DNA from 3 places in the Geodermatophilus sp. CPCC 205761 genome. Region 3 is predicted to be linked to each of the others. Evidence: riboswitches for the same ligand, from Rfam matches in the RefSeq annotation. Region 3 holds a riboswitch; each other region holds the start of a gene.

The links. Region 3 has a riboswitch for cyclic di-AMP ahead of MY526_RS06190 (C40 family peptidase). Riboswitches for the same ligand answer to the same signal wherever they lie in the genome.
Region 1: another riboswitch for cyclic di-AMP. It lies ahead of MY526_RS24155 (lytic transglycosylase domain-containing protein); the one in region 3 lies ahead of MY526_RS06190 (C40 family peptidase).
Region 2: another riboswitch for cyclic di-AMP. It lies ahead of MY526_RS09895 (M23 family metallopeptidase); the one in region 3 lies ahead of MY526_RS06190 (C40 family peptidase).

Annotation. Positions count from the first base shown of each region.
Region 1 is NZ_JALPKQ010000060.1:4,188-8,526, reverse strand. Features, by position in the region: gene MY526_RS24165 (LLM class flavin-dependent oxidoreductase) at 1-436, opposite strand, end outside; gene MY526_RS24160 (hypothetical protein) at 683-1,381, shown strand; cyclic di-AMP (ydaO/yuaA leader) riboswitch at 1,509-1,671, shown strand; gene MY526_RS24155 (lytic transglycosylase domain-containing protein) at 1,903-2,808, shown strand; gene MY526_RS24150 (class I SAM-dependent methyltransferase) at 2,834-3,472, shown strand; gene MY526_RS24145 (flavin-containing monooxygenase) at 3,469-4,339, shown strand, end outside.
Region 2 is NZ_JALPKQ010000012.1:111,923-116,261, reverse strand. Features, by position in the region: gene pstS (phosphate ABC transporter substrate-binding protein PstS) at 2-1,105, opposite strand; cyclic di-AMP (ydaO/yuaA leader) riboswitch at 1,595-1,691, shown strand; gene MY526_RS09895 (M23 family metallopeptidase) at 1,723-2,940, shown strand; gene MY526_RS09890 (hypothetical protein) at 3,015-3,608, opposite strand; gene MY526_RS09885 (DUF2382 domain-containing protein) at 3,692-4,339, opposite strand, start outside.
Region 3 is NZ_JALPKQ010000007.1:91,946-96,284, reverse strand. Features, by position in the region: partial or broken gene MY526_RS06200 (YhjD/YihY/BrkB family envelope integrity protein) at 1-369, opposite strand, end outside; gene MY526_RS06195 (phytoene desaturase family protein) at 372-1,928, opposite strand; cyclic di-AMP (ydaO/yuaA leader) riboswitch at 2,280-2,423, shown strand; gene MY526_RS06190 (C40 family peptidase) at 2,439-3,494, shown strand; gene MY526_RS06185 (DUF2568 domain-containing protein) at 3,625-4,002, shown strand; gene MY526_RS06180 (hypothetical protein) at 3,980-4,339, opposite strand, start outside.

The DNA.
Region 1 (4,339 bases), on a different contig from region 3:
AGTCCCAGAGCCGGCGCAGCAGCGCGTAGTTCTCCACCGCCAGCGGGATGCCGTTGCGGATGTCCTGGCCGAACCAGGGGTAGACCGGGCCGGTGTTGCCGCGGCCCATCATCAGGTCGACGCGGCCGCCGGCCAGGTGCTGCAGCATCGCGTAGTCCTCGGCGATCTTCACCGGGTCGTTGGTGGTGATCAGCGTCGTGGCCGTGGACAGCTGCAGCCGCGTCGTCTGCGCCGCGATGTAGGCCAGCGTGGTGGTCGGCGAGGAGGAGAAGAACGGCGGGTTGTGGTGCTCGCCGAGGGCAACGACGTCGAGGCCGACCTCCTCGGCCTTCTTCGCGATCGTGACGACCGCCTGGATCCGCTCCGCCTCGCTGGGCGTACGGCCGGTGGTGGGGTCGGTCGTGATGTCGCTGACCGAGAAGATGCCGAACTGCATGTCGGGCTCCGGGTTGATTGAGAGTGCAACTACCGCTCCGTGCAACGTGCAAGGGGCGGGGGTATTCCGCCGTCCACCATGCCCCGCCGTCACCTCCTCGTGACTCCTCGCAGCGCTGAGTGATCAACTCGGCACGTCCCGCTGAACGACACCCGTGTCGTTCCCCTGCCGGGCGGCGGCCGTACCGCGCACCCGGCAGGGTCTGGGACGGTGCAGCCGCTGTACCGACCGACTGGGGGGACCGGGATGGCCGAGCCGATGCAGGGGGACGTCGCCGAGGGCGGAGAGCCGGGCGGACTGGCCGCGCTGTTCGAGCCACGCCCGAGGTTCCGCCGCCGGCTGCTGGGCTACGACCGCGCGGACGTCGACGACTACGTCGCCTCGGCCCAGGACCGTCCCGCCGCCGATCCTGAGGCCTCCGCGTGCAGCGGCTGTAAGGACGCCCCGCCCGCGCCGGCCGCGGTTCCGGAGGGTGCGCAGGACCGGGAGGCGGTGCTGGTCGTCGGCGCGATGCGCGAGCTGCTCCGGCTGGCCGAGCGGCGGGCCGCGGAGATCGTGGCCGAGGCGGAGGGCGAGGCCGAGCAGATCCGGGCGACCGCCCGCGCCGAGGCCGAGAGCCGGCTGCGCAACGTCGCCGACCTGCGCGACGCGACCCTGGAGCGAGTGCGCCGGCAGGCGGAGGAGCTGCTCCGCGAGGCGGCGGCCGAGCGGGCCCGGCTGGCCGACGAGGCGGCCGCCGCAGCGCAGGCGGTGGCCGATCTCCGGCGCCGGCAGGACGACGCCCGGGAGTCGCTGCGGCTGCTCACCGGCCGGCTCGGCGCGGCACTGGACGGGCTCACCGCCGGGGGCGCCGAGCAGCCGACGGCCGAGCCCCGGCGCCCCGGCGGGGTCGTGCTCACCGGCAACGTGGCGATGGCCGAGCCCCGGGAGTCCGTCCTCGGCTGACTCTCGTCGGGCGCGGAGAGCGATCCAGGTCACGTTCCGGATGTGACCCCTGCGATTGTCACAGGACGGTAACGACCCCTACGGTGGGTGCAGTCCGGTCGGTCGTCACGCCCCAGACGGGGAGCCTGGCCGGACGCCGCCGAGTCGTGTCCGCGCACCGTGGCCACGAGCCGGGGACCCACCGCAGCACTGGGGTGAGTCCTGCCCGCCGAGAGTTCCTCGGAGGGCAGGTAGGGCGTCTTCCCGCCCGAACCCGTCAGCTAACTCGGTAGGCGGCCACGGAAGAACGGAGAGCCTCCGCATGCTCCGCCCACGGGCCCTCGCGGCTCGCAGGGACTCCCGGCCGCGCGCACCTCGCGCCTCTTCCCGGCCCGCCGATCCCGCCTGACCGCGCCCGCCGGTCTCCCGCGTCACGTCCCGACGCCGCCGGCGCACCCACCCCCCAGCCCACCGCATCCCGGGCTGCCCTCGCACGTCGAGGGCCGGCTCGCGCGCACTCTCGCCTGGAGCACCCACACCAGATGATCGATCGCACCAAGCAGTTCTCCGCCGTTCCCTCGGACACCGCCGTTCCCTCGGACAAGACCGAGCTCGACGTCCCCGCCACCGCCGAACTCGATGCCCGGCCCGCCGCCCGCCGGGGGCTGCGCCTGCCGGCCGGCGGCCGCCGCCCGGCCTTCTTCCTCGCCGCGGCCGCCGCCGGCGCCCTCGTGGTCAACGTCCTGGCCGGTGGCCAGCCCGCGGCCGAGGCGGACGCGGAGACCAGCACCGTCAGCGCGTCGCACAGCGTCGCCGAGACCCTCGGCATCACGACGGAGGCGGCGACCGGCTCGGCCGCCGACGCCCCGGCCGCCGACGTCGCGGCCGCGGACCTCGCCCCGCTCGCGGACCTCGCCGCCTCCCGCAGCGAGCGCGAGGCCGCCGAGGCCAGCGCCGCCCAGGCCCAAGCCGACGCCGAGAAGGCCGAGCTCGACCGCCAGGCCGCCGAGCGTGAGGCCGCCGAGCGCGCCGCCCGCGAGGCCGAGGCCCGTGCGGCCGCCGAGCGCGAGGCCGCCGAGCGCGCCGCTCGCGAGGCCGAGGCGGCCCGCGCGGCCGAGGCGCCGGCCGCCAGTGGCGGGTCGTCGTCGTCCGCCGCGCCGCGCGGCTCCTTCAAGGAGTACGCGATGAGCAAGGTCGGCAGCGCCGACCAGTTCAGCTGCCTGGAGAACCTGTGGGGCAAGGAGAGCGGCTGGAACCCCAACGCGCAGAACCCCACCAGCACCGCCTACGGCATCCCGCAGTTCCTCAACTCGACCTGGGCCGGCACCGGCATCGCCAAGACGTCGGACGGCTACCGGCAGATCGACGCCGGCCTGATCTACATCGAGAACCGGTACGGCAGCCCGTGTGCCGCCTGGGCGCACTCGAAGGCCAACAACTGGTACTGAGCGGGCAGGCCGCAGACTGCCGGGTGTGAGCTCCGTCCCCGCCCGGTTCGTCCGCGCCCACACCGAGGTCCGGCGGCCGTCCTCCGTCCCGGAGGTGCGGCTGCACGTGGCCGACGACGTCGTCGCCCTCTGGGAGGCGATGGAGACCGAGGGGGGCGGCGCCGGGGAGGCGCCGCCCTTCTGGGCTGCGGCGTGGCCGGGCGGGCAGGCGCTGGCCCGGTACGTGCTGGACACCCCGGACGTCGTGGCGGGCCGGGCGGTGCTCGACCTGGGGTCCGGCAGCGGGCTGGTCGCCATCGCCGCCCGGCGGTCCGGGGCCCGCTCGGTGCTCGCCAGCGACGTCGACCCGTTCAGCCGGACGGCGGTGGGCGTCAACGCCCTCCTCAACGGGGTGGCCGGCGTGAGCGTGACCGGCGACGTGCTCGACCGTGACCTCCCGGGCGTCGAGGTCGTGCTCGCCGGCGACGTCTGCTACGACCGGGAGATGACCGAACGGGTGCTGCCCTTCCTCGACCGCGCCCGCGCGCGCGGCTGCGAGGTCCTCGTCGGGGACCCCGGCCGGCCCTACCTGCCGCACGACCGGCTGGTCGCCGCCGCGGTCTACGAGATCCCGGAGACCGAGGGGCCGGGGCTGCGGCGGACGACGGTCTGGCGGCTGCCGTGACCGACCACGTCGACGTGCTCATCGTGGGCGCCGGGCTCTCCGGCATCGGCGCCGCCTGCCACCTGCAGCACGAGTGCCCCGGCCGCAGCTACGCCGTCCTGGAGTCGCGGACGGCGATCGGCGGGACATGGGACCTCTTCCGCTACCCCGGCGTCCGCTCGGACTCCGACATGTTCACCCTGGGCTACTCGTTCCGGCCCTGGACCGGGACGCAGGCGATCGCCGACGGCGACTCGATCCTCCGCTACGTCCAGGACACCGCCCGCGAGCACGGCGTGGACCGGCACATCCGGTTCTCCCACCGGGTCGTCTCCGCCGAGTGGTCGACCGGCGAGGCCCGCTGGACGGTGACCGCGGAGCGCACCGACACCGGCGAGACGGTGCAGCTGACCTGCTCCTGGCTGTCGGTCTGCTCCGGCTACTACCGCTACGACGAGGGCTACCGGCCGGCGTTCCCCGGCGAGGAGCGCTTCGCCGGGCCGATCGTGCACCCGCAGCACTGGCCGGAGGACCTCGACTTCGCCGGCAAGCGGGTCGTGGTCGTCGGCAGCGGCGCCACCGCGGTCACTCTCGTGCCGACGATGGCCGAGACCGCCGAGCACGTGACGATGCTGCAGCGGACGCCCAGCTACGTGCTGGCGCTGCCCGGCCGCGACCCGCTCGCCGACGCCCTGCGCCGCCGGCTGCCGGCGCGCGCCGCGTACGCGGCCGTGCGGTGGAAGAACGTGCTGCTGTCGATGGCCTCCTACCAGTTCAGCCGCCGCCGCCCGGCCGCGATGCGCCGGTTCCTCCAGCGGACCGCCGGCCGGCAGCTGCCCGCCGGCTACGACGTCGAGACCCACTTCGGGCCGCCCTACGACCCGTGGG
Region 2 (4,339 bases), on a different contig from region 3:
CTCAGGAGGCGGTCCCGATCGCGTCGATCGCCGTCATGGCCTGGTCGCGCTGCGCGTCGGAGATCGGAGCCGAACCGGCCACCTCGGCCGCGGCGTCCTGCCCCTCCTCGCTCACCACGTAGCCCATGAAGTCCGCGACCAGCTCGGCGGTCCGCGCGTCGGCGTACTCGACGCAGCCGAGGTGGTAGCTGACCAGGACGATCGGGTACCGGCCGGCCTCGGTCGTGGTGCGGTCGAGCTCGACGGCGAAGGAGAACTCGCCGCGGCCCTCCAGGCGGGAGGCGTTCTCCACCACGGCGGCGGCGGCCTCGGGGGAGGGGGCGACGAACTCCTCGCCGACCCCGATCCGCGCGACGCCGAGGTCACCGGCCTGGGAGAGGTCCGCGTACCCGATGGTGCCGACGCCGCTGCGCACCGCGGCCACGACGCCGGAGTTGCCCTGGGCGGCCTCCCCGCCGGCCACCGGCCACTCGCCGTCGGGCTCGTGCGGCCAGGCGTCCCCGCCCGTGGCCGCCAGGTACTCGGTGAAGTTCTCCGTGGTGCCGGACTCGTCGCTGCGGTGCACCGGCGTCACGGCCAGGTCGGGCAGCGGTGCGCCCGGGTTGTCGGCGGCGATGGCCGGGTCGTCCCAGCGGGTGATCCGCCCGGCGAAGACGGCCGCCAGCGTGGTGGGGGAGAGGGCGAGCTCGTCGAGGCCCGGAGCGGTGTGGACGACGGCGATCGGCGAGATGTAGTTGGGCAGCTCGAACACCCCCGCGGGGCCGCAGCGGGCCGCGGCCTCGGCGAGCTCCTCGTCGTCCAGTGCGGCGTCCGACCCCGCGAAGTCGATGCCGCCGGTCAGGAACTGTTCCCGCCCGCCGCCGGAGCCGACCGGGTCGTAGTCGACGGTCACCCCCGGCTGGACGGCGGAGTAGCCCGCGGTCCAGCCCTGCATGGCCGCCTGCTGGCTGCTCGCTCCCGCACCGACGATCGCACCCGCCAGGTCGCCGGCCGCGGCGCCGGCCCGGTCGCGCTCGTTCGGCGGCACGTACCCGGCGACGGCGACGACGGCGGCTCCGACCGCCAGCGCGCCGATCCCGGCCGCGACCTTCCTCCGGGCAGTCACACACGCCTTCCGCGATCCGGGGCCCGGGCGATCGTCCCCGGGGCGCTGTCGCCGACCCTAGGCGGTCGGCTCCGGGTCCACTCGCCGGCGACCGGAGTCGGGCCGCTCGCCCGGGCGTGGCGGCCAGACGTGTCCGGGATCTCACCGGGGGGTGCCGACGCGCACTGTCGGTGACGACGCGGCCGCGCAGCCTCCTCCCTTCCGCCGGGCTCCGCCACCCGTGTCGGGGCAGGTGGGTGGTGCGGTCCCGGCAGGAGTGACGGGTGTGGCACCGTGATCACCCGTCAGCAGTCAGGCTGTGACCGCACGTAGTCGATCCTCACCCCTTCGGGCAAGGAGGCGCACCGTGTGTGTTACCCGATCGTGACCGGTGGCCCTCACGCGTAGTAGCTTTCCTGACGGCCCAGCCGGGCTCCGCCTCCCGACAACCGGGGGGCCTCGGCCGGGCCCCGCCGAACCGCCCGACGTCCCTCCGGGGATCGAGGGGGGACCGGGGACCCACCGTTCCACTGGGGTGAGTCCTGCCTGCGCACGGGGCGCAGGCGGGTAGGGCGCCGTCCGGCCCGAACCCGTCAGCTAACTCGGTAGGCGGCCGCGAGGATGGGAGAACCGTCGCCTTGGCGACCCTGCACCGCCTGCACACCGAGCTCGACCGACCGACCTCCGTCCGCCGTCGCCTGCGCTCTCCGCGCCGGGCCCTCGTCGTCGGCGCCGTCCTCGCCGGCCTCCTGGTCGGCGCGCCCGCGGCCGTCGCCGCCCCCGTCACCCCCGCAGCCTCCGAGCAGGAGCAACTCGCGGCTGACGTCGCCCGCATCGAGGGCGAGGTCAAGGCCGCCGAGGAGCAGCTGCAGCGCATGACGGTCGAGGCCGAGGCCGCCGCCGACGCCGCCCTCGTCGCCCGTGCCGAGCTCGCCGCCGGCCAGGCCGAGGCCGAGGCCACCGCGGCCGAGCTGGCCGAGGCCCGGGCCGCGGTCGCCGGTGCCGAGGAGGCCATCGCCGACCTCAGCCGCCAGGCCTACATGGGCGGCGACCAGCGCTACGGCGACGTCGAGCTGCTGCTCGACGCCGAGAGCCCCACCGAGCTGCTGCAGCAGGCCGCCACCATGGAGGTCATCGGCGACCACCGGTCCGACCGGCTGGCCGAGTTCCTCTCCGTCGAGCAGCGGGTCGCCGACGCCGACCGTGCCGCGCAGGCCGCCGTCGTCCGGCTCGACGAGCTCGCCCGCGCCGCCGACCAGGCCGAGGCGGCGGCGAACACCCACCTCGCCGAGGCGCAGGCCGAGTTCGACGCCCGCGCCGCCGAGAAGGCCCGCCTCGAGGAGGAGCTCCGCCAGGCCGGTGAGCGGATGCTGGCCGCCCAGGGTGCCGCCGACCCGGGCGCCGCCTGGGGCGAGCGCCAGGCGCAGGCGCAGACCCTCGCCAGCGCCGCCACGACGTCCGGCATGCCGACCTCCGGGCGCCTCACCTCCTGCTACGGCGCGCGCTGGGGCACCATGCACCAGGGCGTCGACATCGCCGCCCCTATCGGCACCCCGATCTACGTCCCCGAGGGCGGCGTCGTCCTGCAGGCCGGCCCGGCCAGCGGCTTCGGCCAGGCGGTCTACGTCCAGCACGGCGACGGTCAGATCACCCTCTACGGCCACGTGAACCGGTTCTTCGTCAGCGCCGGCCAGGTGGTCACCGCCGGGCAGCAGATCGCCGAGGTCGGCAACAAGGGCCAGTCCACCGGACCCCACCTGCACTTCGAGGTGCACCAGGGCGGTCTGTACGAGAACCGGGTGAACCCGATGCCGTGGCTCAGCGCCCACGGCATCGACCTCGGCGGCTCCTGCTGAGCCCGACCGCATGACGGAGGGCCCCGCACCGATCAGTCGGTGCGGGGCCCTCCGTCGTCGCGGGACCAGCCGGGTCAGGCGGCGTCGAAGCCGGCCCGGTCGACCCTGCGGTGGTACCGGGTGCCGAGCCGTCCGCCGAGGACCGCACCGAGCAGCGTGGCGAGCAGGACCGCCACGAGGGCGATGATCCCCGCCGTGGTGGCCGTTCCCTCGTCGATCGGGATCCGCGGCAGGTTCAACTGCTGCAGCACGTTGTACTCCGACCCGAGCACGACCCCGGCGACCGACAGGGCGATCACGACCAGGAGTCCGATGACCCAGACTGCGATCCCCTGCCGGACGCCGTCGAACCGGGCCATGCGGCCGGCCACGTAGCCGCCGGCGAGGTACGCGAGGAAGAGGACCACCAGCAGTGCGATGCCGCCGGCGATGCCGATGGTGTCGGCCTGCTGGGTGGCCTCCTCGGTGCTGGGGATGCCCTGGGTGAGGCCGAGGGCGACGCCTGCGGCAGAGAGCAGCGCGACGAGCAGGACGGCGAGGCCGTTGGCGGACAGCCAGCCGAAGAAGGCCGCGCCCCACTTGATGCCGCCGAAGCGGTCGTGCTGGGCGTCGACGGCGTTGCGCGCCGGGCCGCGCGTGGCCGACGCGCCGTGGTCAGTGGTGGACATGGGTCTCCTGGGAGGGGTGGGAGCGGGAGGTCGTGCACCGGGGGGCCGGGTGGGGTGTGCTGCCACCCGGCCCCGAGGGTCGGTCAGTGGCGGCGGGTCTCCTCGACGCCGTCCGCCTCGATCCGCTCCTCGCGCACCTGCTCGCTCACCGTCTGCTGCTCGGTCACGGTCTCGGTGTCCAGGCGCACCCGCTCGACCGGCACGGCCTCCTTCGCCACGACCGGGCGCTCGGCGTGGAGGGTGACCTCGTGCTCCTCCTCGCTGATGGCGGGGCCGTCCATGGCGTTGCCGACGTTGCCCTCGGTGATCGGCTCGCGCTCGACCCGGACCTCCTCGCGGGAGACCGGCACGGTCTCGGTCACGTTCTCGGTGACGACGTACTTGCGCAGCCGGGCGCGGCCGACCTCCTCGGTGCGCGTGCCGACGGTGAGCCGCTCCTCGGAACGGGTCATCGCGTCGTCCGTGGTCGGGCCGGAGGTGTCGTGGCCGACCGGGTGGTCGACCACGCCGTCACCGTCGACGTCCCGGCCCCCGGCCGCGGGCGTGCCGGTGTCGCCGATGCCGTAGTGGCGGTACAGCTCCGACTCCTCGGTGGCCGAGAGGTGCCCCGAGGCGACGTCGACGTGCGGGGCGTTCTTGACCCGGTCCTTGTCGAAGGGCACGCGGAGGTCCTCGCCCGCGAGCTCCGCCTGCGCCAGGGGGACGAAGGCCTCCTTCGTGCCGAACAGGCC
Region 3 (4,339 bases):
CCGGCGCGGGGTGAACCGCAGCAGCGCCCGCCGCAGCCCCTCGCCGTAGAGCGAGAGCGGGAGCAGCGCGAGCGCGAAGTCGAGCGGGCCCATGGCGACGCCCGCGTCGGCCAGGGCCCGGAGCGCCTCCGGTGCTCCCAGCTGGGGCGGCAGCAGGTCGGCGAGCCGGCCGGCCAGGTCACGGACGGTGCCGGGCGAGGTGAGCAGCGCGGTCAGCGAGAAGGCCACCAGCAGCAGCGGCACCACGGCGACGCCGGCGTAGAAGGTGAGCCCGGCCGCGATCAGCGCGAGGTCGCGGCCGCGCAGCCGCCGCCCCGCCCCGCGGACCAGGGACGACGCCTCGGTCCGCAGCCGCGCGGCCGACCCCATCCTCAGCGCCGGTCCAGCAGGTGCCGGGCGGCGGCGTAGCCGCCCAGGCCACTGACCGCCCCGCCGCGCACGGTGCCCCCGGAGGAGGCCGCCACGATCCGCGGGTGCGGCGTCGCCACGCCCCACGTGCCGGCCTCCGCCGGCGTCGGCGCGACCGGCCAGGCGAGGTCGCCGTGGAAGATGTGGCCGCCCGGCATGGCCAGCGACGCCTCGACGTCCAGCGGGGAGGCCGCCTGCAGGCACGGCTCACCGGAGGCGTCGCGGGCCAGGCAGTCCAGCAGCGGCTCCTCCAGGTGCGCGTCGAGCTGCGCCACCACCCGACGCACCGCCTCGCGGCGGGTGCCCACCGGGTCGGCGCGGAACAGCCCGGCCGGCGTGTGCAGGCCGAAGAGCGTGAGCGTCTGGTACCCGGCGGCGCGCTCGGCCGGCCCGAGGATCGACGGGTCGGACAGCGAGTGGCAGTAGACCTCGAACGGGATGACGTCGGGCAGCTCCCCCGCGGCGGCCTGGGCGTAGGCGGCGTCGAGCCGGCCGGCCGCCTCGTCGACGTGGCAGGTGCCGGCGAAGGCGACGGCGGGGTCGACGCCCGAGCGCAGCCGGGGCAGCCGGGCCAGCACCATGTTCACCTTGAGCTGGGCGCCGTCCGGCGTCGTCCGCGGCGCCGCGCCGGTCAGCCGGTCGAGCACCTCGGGTGCCGCGCCGGAGACGACGAACCGGGCGTCGGCCGCCCGCTCCGCGCCGTCGCCGTCGGTCCAGTGCACGGTCACCCTGTCGGCGCGCGGCTCGATCGCCGTGACCGTCGCCCGCGTGACCAGCTCCGCGCCGGCGCCGCGGGCGGCGGTGGCCATGGCCCCGGTGACCGCGCCCATCCCGCCCACCGGCACCCGCCACAGCCCGGTGCCGTTGCCGATCAGGTGGTACAGGAAGCAGCGCCCGGCCAGGCCGTCGGCGGCGTGGACGTCGGCGAAGGTGCCGATCAGCCCGTCGGTGAGCGCGACCCCGCGGACGACGTCGTGGTGCAGGTCGTCGGCGACCACGTCGGCCAGCGGCCGCTCGACGAGGTCGGTGAACAGCCGCGGGTCGCGCAGCCGGCCGGTCAGCTCGGCGGGGGAGAGCAGCGGCTCGGTGAGCGTGGGCGCGAGGTCCTCGGCGAGGATGGCCAGCCGGCCGTACAACCGGCGCCAGCCCGCCAGCTCGGCGTCCGAGCCGGTCAGCTCGCGGAAGGACGCGGTGGTGGCCGGTCCCTCGGCGCGCTCGACCAGCAGGCCGCGCCCCCCGGCGACGGCGGTGTACGAGGCCACCGCGCGGTCGGCCAGCGTGAGCTGCAGGCCGAGGTCGGCGACGATCCGGTCGGGCAGCAGGCTGACCAGGTAGGAGTAGGCCGACAGCCGGACGTCGACGCCCGGGAAGACCTGCTGGCTGACCGCGGCGCCACCCACCCGCTCGAGCCGCTCCAGGACCAGGACGGACCAGCCGCCCTGCGCCAGGTAGGCCGCGGCCACCAGGCCGTTGTGCCCCGCTCCGACGACCACGGCGTCGTACTTGCTCCGCGCGCTCACCGGCGGACCGTAACCGGCCGGTCAGCCGTCCTCCCTGGTCGCGTCCTGCTCGTGGCGCACGGCGTCGGTGTGGCCGCCGGTCTCGGTGCTGCCGCACCCTGCGAGCGCCCCGACGAGGCCGGCACCACGAGGGGTCGCTGCAGATCCATGCGGTCCCCGTGCTCCCGTGGGCGGCCGCCCAAACCCCACCCGCACCACCGGTCCCAGGTGCTCCACCCGCCTGCGGAGTCGAGGCGAGAGTCCACGAAATCACATCCAGGTAATTGTCACCGCGGAGTTCCGGCCATTACGGTGTGTATGTCCGGCGGGGCGCTCCGTCACCACCCTGGGTGACACTCCCCGGACGCCGCCGAGCCTCTCCCTCCTCCCCGGGGGTGCGGGCCGGGGACCCACCGCAGCACTGGGGTGAAGCGCGCCCGGCCTCCGGCCGGCCGCGCCGGGCGACTTCCCGTCCGAACCCGTCAGCTAACCCGGTAGGCGGCCTGCGGAAGAACGGAGAGCCGCCGCACCATGGCGACCCCTCGCGCGTCCCGTCGCGCTGCCTGGCGACGGGCCGCCGTCGTCCTCGTCGGCGCCATCGGCGTCTCGCTCCTCCCGGCCGTGGCCGGTGCCGCGCCGGGCTCCTCGCAGGAGGCCGCCGCCCTCGTCGCCGCCCGCGGCCACGAGCTGGAGGTCGTCACCGAGCAGTTCAACGAGGCGCGTTCGGAGCTCGAGGCCCAGCAGGCCGCCGCCCAGGCCGCCGCGGCGCAGGTCGCCGAGGCGCAGGCGGTCGTGGCCGCCGCGCAGGAGCAGGTGCGGGGCATCGCCCGCAGCGCGTTCACCGGCGAGAGCATGGGCTCGCTGCGGGCCCTGATGACCAGCGGCTCGGCTGACGAGTTCGTCAACCGGGTGAACCTGCTCGACGCCGTCGCCGGCCACCAGAACGGGCTGATCGAGCAGGCCGCCTCCGCCGGTGAGGTCGCCGCGCAGGCGCAGGCCGAGGCGGACCGGGCGGCGGACGAGGCCCAGCAGCAGTACGACGCCGTCGCCGCCCAGCAGGCCGAGTTGCAGGAGCAGATCACCGCCTACCAGGCCGATTACGCGCGGCTCAGCGCCGACGAGCGACGCGCCGCCCTGGCGGCCGCGGCCACCGCCCACGGAGCCGGCCAGGAGCGGGCCAGCCGCACGGAGCGCGAGGAGCCGGCCGCCGCCGGTCCGGTGGTGGCCGACAGCGCCGCCGCCCAGAAGGCGATCGACGCCGCCATGGCCCAGCGCGGCAAGCCCTACGTGTGGGCCGCCGAGGGGCCGGGCTCCTTCGACTGCTCCGGTCTGGTGCTCTACGCCTACAAGGCAGCCGGGATCGGCCTGCCGCACTCCAGCCGCCTGCAGTCGCAGATGGGCCGGACGGTCTCGCGGGCCGAGGCCCGCCCTGGTGACCTGGTCGCCTTCTACAGCCCGGTCAGCCACATCGGCATCTACCTGGGCAACGGCCAGATGGTCCACGCGCCGACCTCCGGCGACGTCGTGAAGGTCGCCAGCGTCGACGACATGGGGGCGACCCCGCGCTTCAACCGCATCGCCGGCTAGGACCCCGTCCGCTCCCGGAGCCCCGGACGCCGCGTGCGTCCGGGGCTCCGCTGTGTCCGGGTCTTGACGTCGCGTCCTGCGGTGTGAACACTGCTCTCGAAGCAGATCGATGATCGCAGAGGAGCCGACCATGGCGCAGGGATGGCAGTGGATGTGGGCCGGCGTCGCGTTCGCCGCCGAACTCGCGGCCCTGGCGGCCCTCGGCCACTGGGGGGCGACCGCGGGCGACTCGACGGCCACCCGGTGGCTGTTCGCCCTCGGCGCGCCGCTGGTCGCGGCCTTGCTGTGGGGCCTGTTCGCGGCACCGCAGGCGGTCGTGCAGGTCGCGGTGCTCGCCGTCCTCACCAAGGTGGTGGTCTTCGGCGCGGCGGCGGCCGCGCTGCTCGCGACGGGTTCGCCGCGCCTGGCGGTCCTCCTCGTGGTCGCGGCGGTGCTGGGTTCGCTGCTGTCCGGCCCGCTGACGTCGCAGGCCCCGGTCAGCGCGGTCAGCGCGGCGGCGGCCCGCTGACCTGCTGGAGCAGCCCCCACACGAACTGCGCCCGCACTCCGCCGGGCAGGTGCACCTCCCAGCGGGTTCCCACGCCGGGGTCGACGCTCACCGCGCCGGGCAGGCCGACGACGTCGTCGAGGACGTGCTCCCAGACCAGCAGCCGGCCGGCCCGTGCCGGCGGCACGGGGGAGCCGGGCGCCGGCACCAGGTGCTCGTTCAGCACGGACCCGCCGGGGCCGGACAGCACCTCCCAGTACAGGTGCGGCCACAGCGGCAGGGGCCAGCGCCGCACCTGGACGTCGAGGTCCCCGAAGCGGCGGTCCTCCACCTCGTCGGGCGGCCCGAGGACGGCGGT